2 regions of the Aquaspirillum sp. genome follow, and region 2 is predicted to be linked to the other one. Evidence: predicted binding sites of a transcription regulator. Region 2 holds the regulator's gene; the other holds the start of a gene.
The links. Region 2 encodes NrdR, which represses ribonucleotide reductase genes. Its sites were predicted from a motif close to AAANACNATATATNGTNTTT; they were not measured.

Region 1 (9,526 bases), on a different contig from region 2:
AACTCGTTCCCCAGCCGATGAAGCCTGGGTTTTGCTTATTTTCGTCCAGCGCTGCCCCAGGTGACGCAGTGCCAATTCCGAGGACTTGGATATCCTCGAGCTTGACGGCGTTACCATTTTCTACGAATTGCATTGCCTCGTGGACTGCGTGAAGAGCTGGATCATTTGCGACAAGTCCACCATCGAGGTAACGCTCACCAGAAACCCGATGGGGTGGAAAGTAAGTCGGCGCTGCACTAGTAGCTAATGCAACGTCTACGATGGATAGCTTGAAATCTGTTTTTAGACGTTCGTGGTGAGGCGTTTTGAACATCCGTGTGCGACCCGTATTAGCATTGACGGCGGGAACTAATATACGATGCTCCAGATGACCAATAGTCTGCTCCCCAAAAATATCTACCAACAGATTTTGCAAAGCATCCACTTGGTATCGGGCTCCAAGAAGCCCTTTGCCAAATAACATTGTTCTGCGTATGGCACCACATATCCCAGTCGTTTGCTGGGTGATAGGTGCGGCAAAAATTCTCGACCCGTGGTCTATCAGCTTTTGCTTAATGGTACTGGCTGGGATTCGGTGAGCCAGAGCAAGGGCCATGATGCCACCGATGGACGTGCCTGCGAATAAATCGATATGGTCAGCTATGGGTGTACCTAGCCTGTTCTCGATATATTCAAGGATGTGTGCGGTGTAGAGCCCACGGTAACCTCCCCCTGAAAGAGAGAGGATCTGAAAAGTTGGCATCAAAAGTCCCCTTCAAGCATATAAAAAGGCCCTGTTTCTGTAGGGCCTTTTTTGGTGCCATGCAAGATTTCATGTTTTGGCTATCGGAAATTGCAAACTTTGACTACAAAATTTCAAACTTTCCGATTTCTGACATTTACCCTTAATCCCAGTTCAACGCACCACCGGTTTGATATTCCGTTACCCGTGTTTCAAAGAAATTCTTCTCTTTCTTCAAATCAATCATCTCGCTCATCCACGGGAAAGGATTGTTTGCGCCGGGGAATAGTTCTGGCAGCCCAATTTGCACCATCCGGCGGTTACAAATAAAGCGCAGATATTCTTTAAACATCGGCGCATTCAAACCCAAAATACCGCGTGGCATGGTGTCTTCAGCATAAGCATATTCCAATTCAACCGCCTGACCGAATAATTCAGTAATGTCTTGTTGAAAAGCCTCAGTCCATAAATGCGGGTTTTCCAGCTTAATTGAGTTGATCATATCAATACCAAAATTACAGTGCATGGACTCATCACGCAAAATATATTGATATTGTTCTGCCGCGCCGGTCATTTTGTTTTGTCGGCCCAATGCCAAAATCTGCACAAAGCCAACATAGAAGAATAAACCTTCCATAATGCAGGCGAATACAATCAGCGACTTTAACAGCGTTTGATCGTTTTCTAAGGTGCCGGTTTTGAATTCTGGATTAGTCAGGGCATCAATAAATGGAATTAAGAAATTATCTTTATTTCGAATCGATGGGATTTCGTGATAGGCATTAAATACCTCGCCTTCATCCAAACCCAAGGATTCAACAATATATTGATAAGCATGGGTATGAATCGCTTCGTCAAAGGCTTGGCGCAGTAAAAATTGCCGGCATTCTGGGGCAGTGATCTGGCGATAGGTGCCCAACACAATATTATTCGCGGCAAGGCTATCCGCTGTGACAAAAAAACCAAGGTTGCGTTTTACCACGCGCATTTCATCAGCAGACAGTTGACCAGATTTCCACTGCTCAATATCACGCTGCATATTCACTTCTTGCGGCATCCAGTGGTTAGCACACTGGGCAAGATATTTTTCCCACGCCCATTTATATTTAAATGGCACTAATTGATTAACGTCGGTTTTGCCATTGATAATCCGCTTATCGACGGCATTCACACGACCTTCGTTACTCGTTGGGCTGGCCACAGCCACATCATCAAAACTTAAACTCACAATCACTCTCCAATTTTTTTAAGAATTTGGCGCAGCTCACACCGCGCCAAATCCAAATGATTTTTTACGCTGCGTTTACTGGCACGACTCACAATCAGGGTTGTCGATGGAGCAGAATTTCATATCGGTTGCTGGTAATTCCGGCTCAGCCGCTGTTGGGGGGGCAGTGTAAGACGCTGCCGCAGGGACGGCGTTCAATTCACCGCCGCGACCCGTTGATTTCTCCGCCGCCGTTGCCGCCAACGTACGCAGGTAATAGGTGGTTTTCAAACCGCTCACCCAAGCATGTTTGTACAACTCATCCAATTTCTTACCCGACGCACCTGCCATATAAATGTTTAACGACTGTGCTTGGTCAATCCATTTTTGCCGGCGGCTGGCGGCATCAACCAGCCAGCGAGGATCAATTTCAAAGGCAGTGGCATACACAGCACGCAAATCGGCGGGGACACGGTCAATCGGGCCAAGGCTGCCATCAAAGTATTTCAAATCCGATACCATCACCTCATCCCACAACCCCCGCGCTTTCAAATCACGCACCAGATATTCGTTCACCACTGTGAATTCACCAGACAAGTTCGATTTCACAAACAAGTTTTGATAGGTCGGTTCAATCGAGGCGGAAACGCCAATAATGTTGGCAATGGTGGCGGTGGGGGCAATCGCCAAACAATTGGAATTACGCATCCCATGTTCGGCAATCCGCGACCGCAGTTCAGCCCAATCTAAGCGGCTTGAGCGATCCATCTGTAAATATTGCCCACGGGTGTCGGCCAATAAGCCAATCGAATCCTGCGGCAAAATGCCACGATCCCACAAACTGCCCGGATAGGACGCATAACGGCCCCGTTCCTGCGCCAGCTCTGTCGATGCCCAATACGCATGATAGGCCACCAACTCCATCGAACGGTCGGCAAAGTCAACCGCTTCATGGCTGGCATACGGCACACGTTTTAAGTGCAAACAATCTTGGAAACCCATAATGCCCAAACCGACAGGGCGGTGTTTCAAGTTGGCATTACGGGCTTTTTGCACCGGATAGAAATTGATGTCGATCACATTGTCCAACATCCGCATCGCGGTACGGATGGTGCGTTTGAGCTTCTCGCTATCGAGTTCGCCATCACGCATGTGGTTGACCAAATTTACCGAACCCAAATTACACACCGCAATTTCTTCTTCGTTGGTGTTCAGGGTGATTTCGGTACACAAGTTAGAACTATGCACCACGCCCATGTGTTGTTGTGGGCTACGCAGGTTGCAAGGGTCTTTGAAAGTCAGCCAAGGGTGGCCGGTTTCGAACAACATCGACAACATCTTGCGCCACAGCGTCACCGCTGGCAGTTTTTTGAACATCTTGATCTCACCACGTGCGGCTTTCGCTTCATAGGCAAGATAGGCTTGTTCAAATTCATTACCGTATTTGTCGTGTAAATCTGGGCATTCGCTTGGGGTGAACAACGTCCACTCGCCATTTTCCATCACTCGTTTCATAAACAAGTCGGGAATCCAGTTGGCGGTGTTCATATCATGCGTGCGGCGGCGGTCATCGCCGGTGTTCTTCCGCAGTTCTAAGAATTCTTCAATGTCTAAGTGCCATGTCTCTAAATAGGCACACACCGCACCACGGCGTTTACCGCCTTGGTTCACCGCCACCGCAGTGTCATTCACCACTTTTAAGAACGGCACCACGCCTTGCGATTTACCATTTGTGCCTTTGATATGGCTGCCTAATGCCCGTACCGCTGTCCAGTCATTGCCCAAGCCACCGGCAAATTTGGACAATAGCGCGTTTTCTTTAATTCCTTCGTAAATCCCATCGAGATCATCCGAAATCGTTGTCAGATAACAGCTAGACAACTGACTGCGGCGGGTGCCGGAGTTAAAGAGGGTGGGCGTCGATGACATAAAGTCAAACGAGGACAACACCTGATAGAACTCAATTGCGCGTGCATTCCGGTCGCTTTCATTCAGCGCCAGCCCCATCGCTACCCGCATAAAGAACGCCTGTGGCATTTCGATACGCTGACCGTCGATGTGTAAGAAATAGCGATCAAACAGGGTTTGTAGGCCGAGATAGCCAAATTGGTTGTCACGTTCTGGTTGTAATGCCTCGCCCAAGCGTGGCAAGTCATATTCGGCTAAGCGTTCATCTAACAGCTCGGCATCAATACCACGACGGATAAACGACACGAAATAATCGGGATAACGCACGGCCATGTCGCTTGGGCTGATGGTTTCACCCAAAATATCGAGGCGGATGGTGTTCAGCAATAAGCGGGCAGTGACTTTGTCATAGGCTGGATCTTGCTCAATCATGGCGCGCGCGGCCAAGATGGCGGATTTATTCACCTCATCCACTGACACCCCGTCATACAGGTTCTTCAGCGTTTCGCTGAGAATGTGTTCAGGTTGGGTTTCGGTTTCTAAGCCTTCACACGCCGCCGTAATCAGGGCGCGCAGTTGTGCCATATCCAATGGCTGGCTCTGCCCGTGACGATCCACCACATGCAACACCGGCACCTCGACGGGTTCGGCGGCTTGTGCTTTTTGTTGGGCGCGTTGACGTGAGCGTTCTTCACGATACAAAACATAGGCGCGTGCCACTTCGTGTTCTCCTGAACGCATCAGCGCCAATTCAACTTGGTCTTGAATTTCTTCAATGTGAATCGCGCCACCTTCTGGCTTACGACGCAAGAGTGCACTGACCACCTGCTCGGTTAACACAGCCACTTCATCCCGAATACGGGCACTGCTCAACCCACGTTGACCGCTGACGGCAAGAAAGGCCTTGCTCATGGCAACGGAAATTTTCGAAGGTTCAAAATCAACCACTGCGCCATTGCGACGAATGGTTTTGTAGTTGGCATACGATTGACGTGCGGAATCGGCAACAGACGTGGACATGCAGCGATCTCTCTGAAATAAAGGCGAAAAAGGGGAATTAAGCTGGAAAAAAACCGCAAAAATTCAGGTACAAGCGCAGTTTTTAATACGGCAGAACGCAACAAAAAAACACAACATATAGTTGTGTCGTTGTTTAATGGCACAAATTGTAGTGGGTTGCGCGGGACAACACAATCTTGACAGACAGCTCAAAATTCGCCATGTGCTGAAGTTGCCACAACCGATACCAACACGCTAAGCAAAGTGGGTTATGACGCTGCAGAAAAAGTTTTCTTTAGTCTGGCAAAACAATAAAACGGCATAATGAAAGTATCTCAAATTGTAAAAGCATGGCAGAAAGCACCATGATAATGGTAAATTGTCAGTCTACTTTTTCGATTTAAGCAGCGTATTAGCATGCTTGTTTCTCTACGAACTCTTTCCCTACGGCGTGGGCTTACATTAGCCACCATCGTGCTGACGCTATTTATCACCGTCCTCTATGGGCTGTGGCTTTACAGTAGCCGCCAGCGTGATATTGCCCAAGCCTATGCCGGTGCGACGAATCTTTCGCTCACCTATCAGGCCTTTATCGAACAATCATTCGATGGCCTCGACAGCGTGTTAGAAATCACCCAGCGCCATGTTCGCAATCAAGATGTGTTGCATGTCACTGAGGCCATTCGCACCGCGATTGATGTGCGGATACAACAAACCCCCTATCTACAACATATTGTCGTGATTGACCGCGATGGTTTTGCTCGCAATTCTGCCTTGGCAGAACAACAGCTCAATCTACAGCAACGCCCTTATTTTGTTTTTCACCAAAAAAATACGCTGTTTAAGCCCTATGTCAGTCCGGTCTTTGACTCTGCTTTACGACCTGGGGCTAAGGTGTTCACCATTAGCCGGCGCTTAGAAACCAGCGATGGTGAGTTTGCCGGCGTGGTGGTGGCGGCGATTGACATCATTAAATTGGCCTATCGTCTCGATCAATTACGCGGTTTACCCGATGCTGCTGTTGCCTTAGCGCATCACAATCGCACGTTAGTGACACGGACACCGCTGGTTTTGTCGCGTATTGGTACACCATTGATTGGCCCAGAAAGTTGGTTCCAACACCAAAGTGTGCAATTTGAAGTCGATCAGGGACTCGACGGTAAAGTTCGTTTAGCCCACATGCAGCGTATCCAGCGTTATCCGTTTTATATGTATGTCACCCGTGAAAAAGAGGTGATTTTGCAGAACTGGCAGCGCAATGCTTGGATTGTTGGCTTTGGTTGGTTGATTTTTATTTGTTCAATTTGGTTAGCGCACTATTTGTTGCAAAAACAATTATCACAGCGCGATGCACAAGAACGGGCACTTCGCAATAACGAAGCGGCACTCTTGCGTGCCAAAGAAGATGCCGAACGCGCCAGTCAAGCCAAGGGCGAGTTTTTAGCCAATATGAGCCATGAGATTCGCACGCCAATGAACGCGATTTTGGGGCTGGCGCAATTGATGGAAGATGGCGAATTGGGCCAGCGTGAGCGTGATTATCTCGACAAAATTCAACGCTCTGCCCGTTCGTTATTAGGTATTTTGAATGATATTTTGGATTTTTCGAAAATCGAGGCCGGCCGTCTGGAGTTAGAGGATGTGCCGTTTGCGATGGATGAGTTATTGCGTAATTTAAGCGCGATTATGTCCACCAATGCCCGCGATAAAGGCATTGAAACCATCTTTCAAATCGATCCTGATGTCCCTCGGCAGTTGGCCGGTGATGCCTTGCGCTTGCAGCAGGTGTTAATCAATTTAACCGGCAATGCGATTAAGTTCACCCACGCCGGAGAAGTGGTGCTCAGTATTCAATTACTGCGGCAAGAAATGGATCGGGTCGAATTGGGCTTTGTTGTCCGTGATACGGGTATCGGGATGAGTCCCGAGCAATTACGCAATCTGTTTAATGCTTTCAGTCAGGCCGATGCCTCCACCACCCGCCGCTTTGGCGGGACGGGTTTGGGATTGGTCATTAGTCAACGGCTGGTGCACATGATGGATGGCGAGATTTTGGTGGAAAGCCAGCTTGGTCAGGGCAGCACTTTCCGCTTTACTGCCCAATTCCGCCGCTTACCCGATAGCAGCACCATCAAACCAGCGCCAGTCCGCCATGAGATGCACGCGCTTAACGTGTTGATTGTCGATGACAACGAAACATCGCGTGTGGTGTTGCAACAGCTCTGCCGGTCGTTTGGTTGGGGCGCCGATTTGGCTGCTTCGGCAGAGGAAGGCTTGTCGTATCTCAATCAACCTCAGCAAAGCTACGATCTATTATTTTTAGATTGGCAAATGCCGGGGATGGATGGCCTAGAGATGATGCGGTATGCACAGCAGCATCACCCAAGCCAACTACCACCGGTGATTTTGATGCTGACTGCGGCCAACTTAGAAGAATTAGAACAAGCCGCCGGCGACTTAGAGCTCAATGGTCTGTTGTCCAAGCCGGTGACGCCATCAATGGTGTTCGATGCGGTGATTCGTGCGCGCAATCAAGGCCAACAACCGCGCTCGCCTGATACGCCTGCCAAAATCAGTCAGCTTGAAGGCCGCTTGCAGGGAATGCGTGTATTACTGGTGGAAGATAATGAAATCAACCAGTTAGTGGCCTGTCAGTTATTGGGGCGTGCCGGTGCGATGGTGGAAGTGGCAGAAAATGGCCGTGAAGCGGTGCAATGTTTGAAACGCAAGCCAACGGCGTTTGATGCAGTGTTAATGGATGTGCAAATGCCGGTGATGGATGGCTACACCGCCACCCGCGCCATTCGTCAAGGCTTAGGCTTGACCGAACTACCGATTATTGCCATGACAGCCAACGCGATGGTCAGTGATCGGCAAGAAGCCTTGGATGCCGGAATGAATGCCCATGTCAGTAAACCAGTAGAAGCGGATATTTTGTTCCAAACCCTATTGGAAACCACAGGCTACCAAGTGCAACCGTTGTTGCCTGCTGCCGTCGCGGTGACAAAAACCGAGTTCCGTTTACCCGATCAATTGGCTGGTATTGATGTCGCGGCTTCGCTGGCGCGGGTTGGTGATGCCCGCTTGTTAGCGCAATTACTGGTGCGTTTTGCCGAAACACAGCAAGACAGTATTGAAGATGCGTTACAGCATTGGGAAGCTGGCCGACAAGAACAAACAGTACAGATTTTGCACCGCCTACGCGGTGCAGCGGCAAACCTTGGCGCGGTGCATCTTGCCGATTGTGTCGCGCAAGCAGAATCGGCGGCGAAAGCTGCCGCGCCCTTCCCTCGGGCGCAAGAATGCTTCCGCTTACGCACTGCATTAGAAGAAGTGGTGCAATCGGCGCACTTAATTCAACAACAGCTTAAGAATGAGAACGCCTCTCATGCAAATGATGAGGTACATGCCACCTTCAATCACACAGAAATAAATGCCTTACGTGCTTTGTTACTGGAATATAATCTTGCCGCGCTGGAGATGATTCGCAACGATTTACCGCGCTGGGAAGCCACGTTAGGCAAAACAGCGGCGGCGGCTTTGCTTACTGCGGTGGAGTCACTCGACTTTGAAACCGCACTTAAGCAACTTCCCACCAGTTGAACATCATCTGTTGTTAACCTGACTTGCCGAGAGCCCTAATCTGATGCCAACTTCGTTTTCGACCGACCTGCCTTTACGCGGCCGTATTCTGATTGTGGATGACATGATGGAAAACGTGCTGGTATTGAACAATATTTTGAAGGAACAACACGAAGTGTTGTTTGCTTTGAAAGGGGATAAGGCAATTGAGTTGGCACAAACTCGAGCTCCTGATCTGATTTTATTGGATGCGGTGATGCCCGAGATGGACGGTTATACGGTCTGTTCTACACTCAAACACGACCCGTTGACGGCAGATATCCCGATTATCTTTATTACTGCGCTTACTGATGCCCAAGATGAAACACGGGCGCTTGATATTGGCGCGGTGGATTTCATCAGCAAACCGGTCAACCCCTCGATTGTGCAAGCACGGGTACGCACTCACTTAACCTTAAAACGGCAAACCGACTTGTTACGCCGCCTTACTTTGTCGGATGGTCTGACCTGTATCGGTAACCGCCGTTGTTTTGACGAGCAATATCAGCGGGAATGGCGTCGTTGTCAGCGTAACCAACGCCCTTTGAGCTTGATGTTGATTGATATTGATCACTTCAAACTCTACAACGACCACTATGGGCATCAAGCTGGTGATGAAGCCCTACGCCGCTTTGGTGGTTTGTTAAATCAAACCATTCAACGCAGCAGCGACCTTGCTGCACGCTATGGTGGCGAAGAATTTGCTGTGTTGCTATCTGAAACTGACAGCGAACATGCCCTTGTTGTGGCAAATAAAATCCATCAGGCGTTGGCAGAAATGGCCATGCCCCATCTGGCTTCTCCCACGGCTAACATCATCACTGCCAGTATCGGCTTGGCTTCACTGGCGCCTCATGCTGATTTGGCACCCGAGAGTTTGTTAGAGCGTGCCGATCAGGCCTTGTATCGTGCTAAACACTCTGGACGTAACCGGACTGAGATTGGCTAAATCCCTTGTGGCTGGTTGCGTTAAACTGGTGCTTTTGTCAGGAATTGCAGATGACTACGCCAGAAGACGTGATTGCCGCAACCAAAGTGTGGCTAGAGAAGGCGGTAATTGGGCTGAATTT
Region 2 (9,526 bases):
AAATGCGTTAGCACTTGAGATAAATCGACATGGGATGCTGCAATTGCCGGTAATGCAATGACTTTCACACCTTGATTGCCAAATGTTTGTTGTTGGGCTGGTGTTTGATTGGTGGTGTAGAGATAAGTTTGTGCAACGTCTTGTTGTTGATAGATTTTTGCTGTTGCAGCGGTTTTTAGCTTGCTATCAATGACGACCCTTTTAGGTTGTCTTATTGTTTCAAAATTTCTGACCGTTAATTGCGGATCGTCTGCAATCACAGTACCGCTGCCCGTCATAATGGCGCAATGGCGAGCGCGTAATTGATGCACATCTTGCCGCGCCGCTGGGCCAGTAATCCACTGACTTTCACCATTTTTTAATGCCGTTTTGCCGTCTAAACTGGCCGCAATCTTGAGCGTCACCCACGGTTTTTTTCTGGTCATGCGTGAGATAAAGCCACGGTTGAGTTGCATCGCGGGTGCTTGTAACACACCCACGGCAACCTCAATCCCTGCCGCCGCTAAACGCGCTAAACCTTGTCCCGCTACCAGTGGATTGGGGTCGGTCATCGCGGCCACCACACGCTTGACCCCAGCCGTGATAAGCGCATCAGCACACGGCGGAGTTCGGCCAAAGTGACTACATGGCTCTAACGTGACATAAGCGGTTGCGCCTTGTGCTAAGTCGGCAGCCATTCGTAGCGCATGCACTTCGGCATGAGGCGTCCCAGCTTGGTGATGCCATCCCTCGCCAACACACACACCATCACGCACAATGACACAACCCACGCGGGGATTCGGTGAGGTGGTGTAGATCCCTCGCTCGGCGAGTTGCAATGCCTTTGCCATCCATTTTTCATCGACATCAACGAATGCCATCACATTTTCACCTAGTTTAATTGGTCATGGTGCAATCTAAATGCTCACCTAAATAAGCAATCACAATTTGCTCATGGTCTTGTTCAACTTCAAAATACAAACGTAAATAGCTGTTCAAGCTCAAATGTTTTTGAAATAAACGCTTTTGTCCTTTGAAAAAAAACTCACGTTGTTCACGCATTCTTTTATCGTTTTTTACAGTATCTGATTCTCGCGCACTATAACTTTGTCCAAAGACATTACGTGCCACATTATCACCACCGGCCAGATAATTGGGCAAATACTCCAACGCTAATTTTAGCAAAGACTGCATCAAATCCTGTGGGCTATACTCGTTACGCATGTAATTTCTTGCGCTATGGCGGGCACTGTCTAAGACCAATAATTTATTTTCACAAAACCGACTGGCTGCATCTAATACCGCCTCTGGGCTTTTATCTGAGCCTAACATTCTGACTAAGCCACTGGCCAAATCAGCCAACGTATTTCCCCCCGGCAGCGTTAAACAAGCAGGGCGGGTTTGCTCAAGTTTGCGGCATTCGCTACGCAATTTCGCTTCAGTTTCTAGCCAATGCCGCTTTTGTTTTTCATATCCTTCAATCGAACGATTGAGGTCATGAATCACTTTATTGGCTTTATCTAATTTTTTCTGAACTTTACGCACTTGCTCTTGGCTATTAGCAGCATTATCCGGTTCAGCAAGTTCGGTGATTTCATTTTCAATGGGTGCCAATGTTTGCAGTGGAAATTGCAACGGTAATTGCACAATTTTTGCTGTTAAATCAGCCAGCGTGTGTGCCCATTGTTGTTGGCGATGATCGGTAATATGGCACAGATGTTGAAAATCTTGGTTGGCCTGTTCAAGTACCGCTTGTAACTGTTCAAGCGAAGGCAATTGCTGCTGTTGCACACGCGCTTGATAATGTTGTTGCCATTGTTGTAATGCACCACGCAATGCGCTGGACAGTTCTGGCCTCGCCAATAAATCGCGTAATTGCTGTTCACTATGCGCTTGATTATCAACGGTTTGTAATTCAGGGAAAAAGGTGCTCAACACGGTTTGACTATGTTCATGTAAAGCAGCCAACGTGGTTTTCAGCTGATTTTTTCTGCGTTCATCCGCTTGGGCATCGTTTTCTTCTGCCGTCAGCTGTTGCAAAGTGTCTAATTTTTCGTGCCATTGTTGTTGCCATTGTGCAAAGCTATGCGCTTGTTTCAAACCAATATAGGCCTGTGCTTGTAACAGCTGCTGCATCAATTGTGTAATCGCGCTGTGGTGTTGATGCTCAGGCAGCAATTTGGTTTGTAAACCAATCAACCCCGCCAAACTTTGCTTTTGCAATGCCAACGTCAAACTTTGTTGTGACCAATCCGAGCAAAAATCGACCACGGCTTGTTGAATGGTCAACACCGCCAATTCTGTCATCCGCAAAACAGGGGTGGCCAGTGCTGTTGCTTCAGTTTGGCCGATGGTGATTTGAATGTCATCCGGCGCAATGGCAAACAGTTGGGCAAATTCCACCTCTTCAGCCAAACGCTGCGGCAGTAATTCAGCAAAAGTTTCCGCTAAATGACACACCGCAAAAGAGAAGTAATCGAATAGCGAGGGTAAAAGCGGTTGATCAGTTTGGCTATCAGGAAATAAGGCTTGTTGCAGATAGGCACGTTGGAAACCACCGATTGCACTTGGGAACAGATTGCTGTCGATTTCTAAACAGCAAGCCTCTTCTCCGTGCTCAAAACGCGCTTGTTGTGCGGGATGCAGCGGGGCAAAGTGAAACAATTCAGTGGGATAGACGAGATTATCGCGATACGCTTTTGCAATCTCTTGTGCCTCAGCATACGGCACACCCCATTCGGTTAATAAAATATGTTCGGTGACACCAGACGAGCCATGTGGGGCACATAAGAGTAATAGCGCCCATAAGGCATCAAGGGTGGCGGATTTTTCATCGGTGCAACGTGATGACCAATTTTGTAGGACATCAACGATTTTTTGCAAAGCAAAAATGGCGTAAGGCCAATCGAGGGAATAGCTGTTCAGTAATTCTTGATCAAATTGCTTTCCACCCCACAGCTGGGTTTGATTATGCAAACTTAACCAAATCTCCATGCCTTGCAAGGCGGTGGTTTGCTCTGCCAGTGGTAATGTGGTCGGGATATCGAGGTAGCGCAGCAACATGCGATGTGGTAGTAACAGCGTATTTGGCTGCTTACCTTTTCCTGCATTCTTATCGCCAGCTTCAACGCTAAATTGAGCGCGGTGCACAAAAGCCAGCTCTTTGTGCATATATGACACATACACTGCGGCATGGCGGAAACGGTGTTGATTGTTACGCTCGGCGAGTTTACCGCGCAGTAAGGCCGCTAATGGACTTTGCTCCAGTGCTTTTTCAATACCGGGACAGGTTTGTTCAAGGCGCGTTGCCTCGATATCAAAGCTATCACACAGCGATCGAAAACCCTCTGCCCCTTGTTCGGCCAAACTGCGAGGCATTCCGCGCACATCGTGAACCAGTAATTGCTTACTTAATGTTTTCACTATTTTTATTTTAGGCGGGGGAGGCATACCAATATCCATTGCAAGAAAAAATAAACACACACATAGCCGTCTTGGCTATGCACCACGCGATAATTCTTCTATCGCCTCGGAGAACTCTGAGACATCCTCAAAACTTCGATACACCGAAGCAAATCGCACATAGGCGACTTTATCTAAACGCCCCAATTCTTTCATCACCATCTCACCAATTAAGCGCGATGTCACCTCGCGTGCGCCGCTGGCCAGTAATTTTTGTTGAATGCGGCGCACTGCCTCATCGACCGATTCAGTGGAAACCGGCCGTTTATGTAACGCACGCGAAAAACTGACTCGCAATTTTTCTTCTGAAAAATCGGCACGATGACCACCTTGTTTCACCACTTGTGGCATACGCACTTCGGCAGTTTCAAATGTGGTAAAACGCTTCTCACACGCTAAACATCGACGGCGACGGCGAATAGCGTCTTTTTCTTCGGTCACACGCGAATCAATCACGTGTGTTTCAAGGTGTCCGCAGAACGGGCATTTCATGACGGCGATTTACCCTAATCAAAAAACAGCAAAAGCGGCGGACTCACGCCCGCCGCTTTTTAATCAGTCAATCTGACAAATTAACGGGCATAGACAGGGAAACGACGGCACAACGCTGTCGCTTGTTCTGCCACCCGCGCAGCAACCGCTGCATCTTCCGGCGCATCCAACACATCCGCCACTAAATTCGCTACCAAGATGGCTTCTTCTTCTTTGAAACCACGGGTGGTAATCGCAGGCGAGCCAATCCGAATACCCGAGGTCACAAATGGGCTTTCTGGATCGTTTGGAATCGAATTTTTATTGACGGTGATATGAGCGCGATTCAGCGCAGCATCAGCCGCTTTACCGGTCAGGCCTTTTGGACGCAAATCGACTAAGAACACATGCGATTCAGTGCGACCCGACACAATACGCAGGCCACGGCTGGCCAATGTGTTCGCCATTGCTGCAGCATTTTTCAGCACTTGTTCTTGATAGGCTTTGAATTCAGGTTGCAGTGCTTCTTTAAACGCAATCGCTTTACCGGCGATAACGTGCATCAATGGACCACCCTGTAGAGTTGGGAACACATTGGAATTCAATGATTTTTCGTACTCAGCCTTCGCCAAAATAATCCCACCGCGTGGGCCACGCAGGGTTTTATGGGTGGTAGAGGTGACAAAATCGGCATGTGGCACAGGGTTAGGATACACACCGGCGGCAATCAAACCAGCATAGTGTGCCATGTCAACCATGAAGTAAGCGCCGACTTTTTTGGCAATCTGTCCCATGCGTTCAAAATCAAAACGCAAGGCATACGCAGATGCACCACCAATAATCAGTTTTGGTTTGGTTTCTGTGGCGACACGTTCCATGTCGTCGTAGTCGATTTCTTCGTTTTCGTTCAAACCGTAGGCAACGATGTTGAATAATTTGCCAGATAGGTTAGCCGGGCTACCGTGGGTCAAATGTCCACCATGACCCAAGTTCATGCCCATCACGGTGTCACCGGGTTTGAGGATGGAGAAATAGACCGCTTGGTTGGCTTGTGAGCCAGAATGCGGTTGGACGTTGGCGTATTCTGCACCAAACAGTTGTTTGACGCGGTCAATCGCCAGTTGTTCTACCACATCCACATGGTCACAACCACCGTAGAAGCGTTTGCCCGGATAGCCTTCGGCGTATTTGTTGGTCAGTTGTGAGCCTTGGGCTTCCATCACCGCAGGGCTGGTGTAGTTTTCTGAAGCGATCAGTTCGATGTGGTCTTCTTGACGCTGGACTTCTGCCTCGATTGCTGCGGCAAGCTCAGGATCATATTGTGCAATGGTTTGGTCGGCTGCGAACATGGGTCTTTTCCAAGCAAAAAGAGATAAAAACGCCGCCGATTTTACCAGACTTGCCGCCGCTGCGCCCGTTTGCCCCCTGAATCGTTTTCATGTACTCGATTGGTGGTGCGAATCGTGCGCCATCTTGCACTGCATCAGCGTACAATGCCTCGGGTGTGCTTTTTCATTTTGCAAACAAACACCATGCATTCATTTGACGTTCTGATTATTGGTAGTGGGCTGGCGGGAATGACGTTAGCGCTGCATTTAGCCGAAACACGGCGCGTAGCGTTGGTCACCAAACGCAGTTTATTGGAAGGCAGTTCTTCGTGGGCGCAAGGTGGCATTGCGGCAGTATTAGATACTGATGACTCAGTTGAAGACCACATCGGCGACACCCTGATTGCAGGCGCTGGTTTGTGCAACCCCGATACCACCCGCTTCATTGTCGAAAACTCCAAATCCGCCATTGATTGGCTGATCTCACTTGGCGTTCCCTTTACTCGCGATGCCGACAGCGAAGTCAGTAGCTATCGTGGTTTCCACCTCACCCGCGAAGGGGGACACAGCCACCGCCGGATTATTCATGCTGCCGATGCCACTGGCGCGGCGGTTACCTCAACCTTAGGGCAAAAAATCAAAGCCCATCCCAACATCAGCCTATTTGAACACCATCTGGCGATTGACTTAATCACCGCTCGCCGTTTAGGACTCAAAGGAAAACGCTGCTTTGGGGCGTATGTGTTAGACAAACACACCGATAAAGTCATCACCTTATCGGCGGCGCATACCGTATTAGCCACCGGCGGCGCTGGCAAAGTCTATCTCTACACGACCAACCCCGACACCGCGACCGGTGATGGCATTGCCATGGGCTGGCGTGCGGGTTGTCGTGTCGGAAACATGGAATTTATCCAATTCCATCCGACCTGCCTCTACCATCCTCATGCAAAATCGTTTTTGATTTCCGAAGCCGTGCGCGGCGAAGGCGGTATTTTACGGCTGCCAGATGGCACCCGCTTTATGACCGCCCACGATGAACGGGCAGAGTTGGCACCGCGTGATGTGGTGGCGCGTGCGATTGATTTTGAAATGAAAAAACACGGTCTTGACTGTGTTTATCTGGATATTTCTTACAAACCAGAAAGCTTTATCCGCGAACATTTCCCCACCATCCACGCCCATTGCTTGAGTTTAGGCATTGATATTTGCAAAGAGCCAATTCCGGTTGTCCCTGCGGCACACTATACCTGCGGTGGTTTAATCACCGATTTGCAAGGCCGTACCGATGTCGAAAGCCTATATGCCGTCGGTGAAGTGTCGTGCACTGGCTTACATGGCGCCAATCGTTTAGCGTCTAACTCATTATTAGAATGTATGGTCATTGGCCGCGCCGCCGCCAGCGCCATCCTCGCCTCTGGGCCGACCTTAATTCCAACGATTCCCGATTGGGACAACAGCCGCGTGACCGACCCCGATGAAGAAGTGGTAATTTCACATAATTGGGATGAACTGCGGCGCTGTATGTGGGATTATGTCGGTATCGTGCGAACAACGAAAAGACTCGAGCGCGCATTACATCGTATTGAATTATTGCGGACAGAAATCACGGAATATTACCGTCACTTCCATGTCTCGAATGATTTAATCGAATTGCGTAATTTGGTCGATACCGCAGCGTTAATCGTACGTTCTGCCATGCAACGGCACGAAAGCCGTGGCCTGCACTTTAGCCGCGACTATCCCGATTTGTTACCGGAAGCAGAAGAAACCATTCTTGCTGGCCGAGCCGATCATGTCCCGATTGCATAGCGGACTTTCATTTATTTGGGAAGGAAAACGGCGATGATTCAAACAATGAGCACTTCGTGGCAACAACAATTCGACCCGTTCGGCCTACAGGCGATTACCCGCAAGGCGGCACTGGCATGGTGGAAACACCCCGATGAACTGGCAGCGAGTTGGCAAGAATGGTGGCAACAAGTCGGTAAATTAAACAGCTATGCCGCAGCACGTTGTCTCGGCACAGAATTACCGCCGGTTTGTCCACCCCAAGCCGAAGATGAACGCTTTAAAGATCCAGCGTGGCAAGAGCTAGGCTGGGATTTGTTAAAGCAATGGTATCTATTAAACACCCATTGGCTGCAAGATGCGCTCTATCGCACCCCAGAGTTAAGCGATAAAGAACGCAGCCGCAGCGCGTTTTGGCTGCGGCAGGGGTTAAATGCGCTTGCCCCCAACAATTTTTTCCTCACTAACCCAGTGGCGCAGCGCAAAGCACAGGAAAGCGGCGGTAAAAGTTTAAGCGAAGGCTGGCGTAATTTCTTACGCGATGCTGCACGCGGTGATATTGCCATGACCGATTTAAGTGCTTTCCAAGTCGGGAAAAATTTGGCTACCACACCGGGGGCAGTGGTATATCGTGGGCGGTTATTGGAAGTCATCCACTACGAGGCCACCACGCCTACGGTAAAACAAATCCCTGTGGTCATCGTATCGCCGTGGATTAACAAATACTATGTTTTAGACTTAGACAATAAAAAGAGTCTGATTCAGTATTTAGTCAGTCAAGGATTTTCCGTCTTTGTGACCAGTTGGAAAAACCCCGGCCCCGACGATAAAGAAGTCGGATTTGATAACTACATCACCGAGGGCATCGACCGCATTGTGCAGGTGGCCAAAGACATTCAGCAAAGTGAACAAGTGTTGCTCACTGGCTATTGCATTGGTGGCACGCTGACTACGGTGTATTTGGCGTGGTTGGCAGCACAAAAACGCGGAGATGAAGTTGCCGGTGCAACCTTATTAACCACCCTGACTGATTTCTCCCGTCCGGGTGATATTGAAGTTTTCTTAGATGAAGAAGGGCTGTCTTTTGTCGAGCGTAAAATGCAGGCAAAAGGTTATTTAGATGGTAAAGACATGGCGGCCAGTTTCCGCATGTTGCGGGCAAATAGTTTGATTTGGAACTATTGGGTCGAAAACTATTTATTTGGTGAAACACCACAGCCCTTTGATATTTTGTATTGGAATATGGACAGCACACGGATGCCGTGTGCCATGCATTCTTTTTATCTGCGCGAGTTCTATCTCCACAACAAATTGACGCAACCGAATGCCCTGACGATTGCGGGGCAAAAGATTGATTTACGCAAAATCAAAACACCGTTGTTTATGGTATCGGCGGAAGAAGACCATATTGCGCCGTGGAAACAAACTTGGCATCTCACAGAACATACCCCTCATGCACCAGTCAAATTTACTTTGTCGTCTTCGGGGCATATTCTGGGTATTGTGAATCCACCTAAACCCAACTCGAAACGGCGCTATTGGCAAGGCGATGTCAAAGCAGGTGAACCTCATCCGACATGGTTTGCGCGACAAGAACCAGTTAATGGTTCATGGTGGCCATCGTGGGTGAATTGGATGAACGGCAAAGCAGAAACCGACATCAGCCCACAACTGAGCTCTAATCGTTACCCTGCCATTTGCCCTGCACCCGGACGCTATGTGTTAGAACACTAACAGGAGCCACCCATCATGGGCTACAAGACATTGAAAATTGGGATGTCAGCACGTTTATATCATCCAGAGGCGGGTAAAACCGGCTTGATGAGTAAGAGTTTGCAATATCTTGAACAATCGGTAGCCCATTGGGTGATGTCGCGCAATGTGATGGTGTTAATGGTGCCGTCTATTTTGCATGACAGCCCCATGTTACGAAGCAATATCAGACTGTCAGACTATGCCGAATTTTTGGATGGTTTGGTGTTACAGGGTGGCGCGGATGTCAGCCCACACACCTATCATGAGGAAGCCATCGATCCGCGTTGGCAAGGCGATGCGGTACGGGATGCTTATGAGATGGAGTTACTGCATGAATTTGTCGAGGCAGGTAAACCGGTGTTGGGGATTTGTCGTGGGATGCAGCTAATTAACGTGGCCTATGGTGGGACGTTATACCAAGATATTCCAACACAATTACCACAAAGCCTAGCACACGAAACCCCAGCGTATGACCACCATCACCACACCATTAGTTTTCAAGGCAATGGCCGCTTGGCGGCCTGTATGGGACAGGTCAGCGGCGAGGTCATTTCCATTCATCATCAAGCAGTTAAGCAATTAGGGCGCGAGATAGAGATTGAAGCGACATCAGCCGATGGCGTAGTGGAAGCGATTTCGCGCAAAGGCCGCAGCTTTGTTTGCGGCGTGCAATGGCACCCAGAGTTTCACGTCTACCACGGCAATCGAGGATTACTCGATTGCACGCCAATGTTAGAAGC

Region 1: the regulator NrdR is predicted to act here: its motif matches at 4,963-4,982, upstream of ACTBZS_RS02995 (ribonucleoside-diphosphate reductase subunit alpha).

Annotation. Positions count from the first base shown of each region.
Region 1 covers NZ_JBSQVP010000009.1:35,752-45,277, forward strand. The annotation lists gene ACTBZS_RS02985 (CBASS cGAMP-activated phospholipase) at 1-742, opposite strand, end outside; gene ACTBZS_RS02990 (ribonucleotide-diphosphate reductase subunit beta) at 885-1,949, opposite strand; gene ACTBZS_RS02995 (ribonucleoside-diphosphate reductase subunit alpha) at 2,025-4,856, opposite strand; gene ACTBZS_RS03000 (response regulator) at 5,253-8,438, shown strand; gene ACTBZS_RS03005 (diguanylate cyclase) at 8,482-9,405, shown strand; gene ACTBZS_RS03010 (DUF1415 domain-containing protein) at 9,456-9,526, shown strand, end outside.
Region 2 covers NZ_JBSQVP010000014.1:15,303-24,828, forward strand. The annotation lists gene ribD (bifunctional diaminohydroxyphosphoribosylaminopyrimidine deaminase/5-amino-6-(5-phosphoribosylamino)uracil reductase RibD) at 1-860, opposite strand, end outside; gene ACTBZS_RS03945 (hypothetical protein) at 877-3,429, opposite strand; gene nrdR (transcriptional regulator NrdR) at 3,478-3,933, opposite strand; gene glyA (serine hydroxymethyltransferase) at 4,014-5,261, opposite strand; gene nadB (L-aspartate oxidase) at 5,445-7,052, shown strand; gene ACTBZS_RS03965 (PHA/PHB synthase family protein) at 7,086-8,765, shown strand; gene ACTBZS_RS03970 (gamma-glutamyl-gamma-aminobutyrate hydrolase family protein) at 8,781-9,526, shown strand, end outside.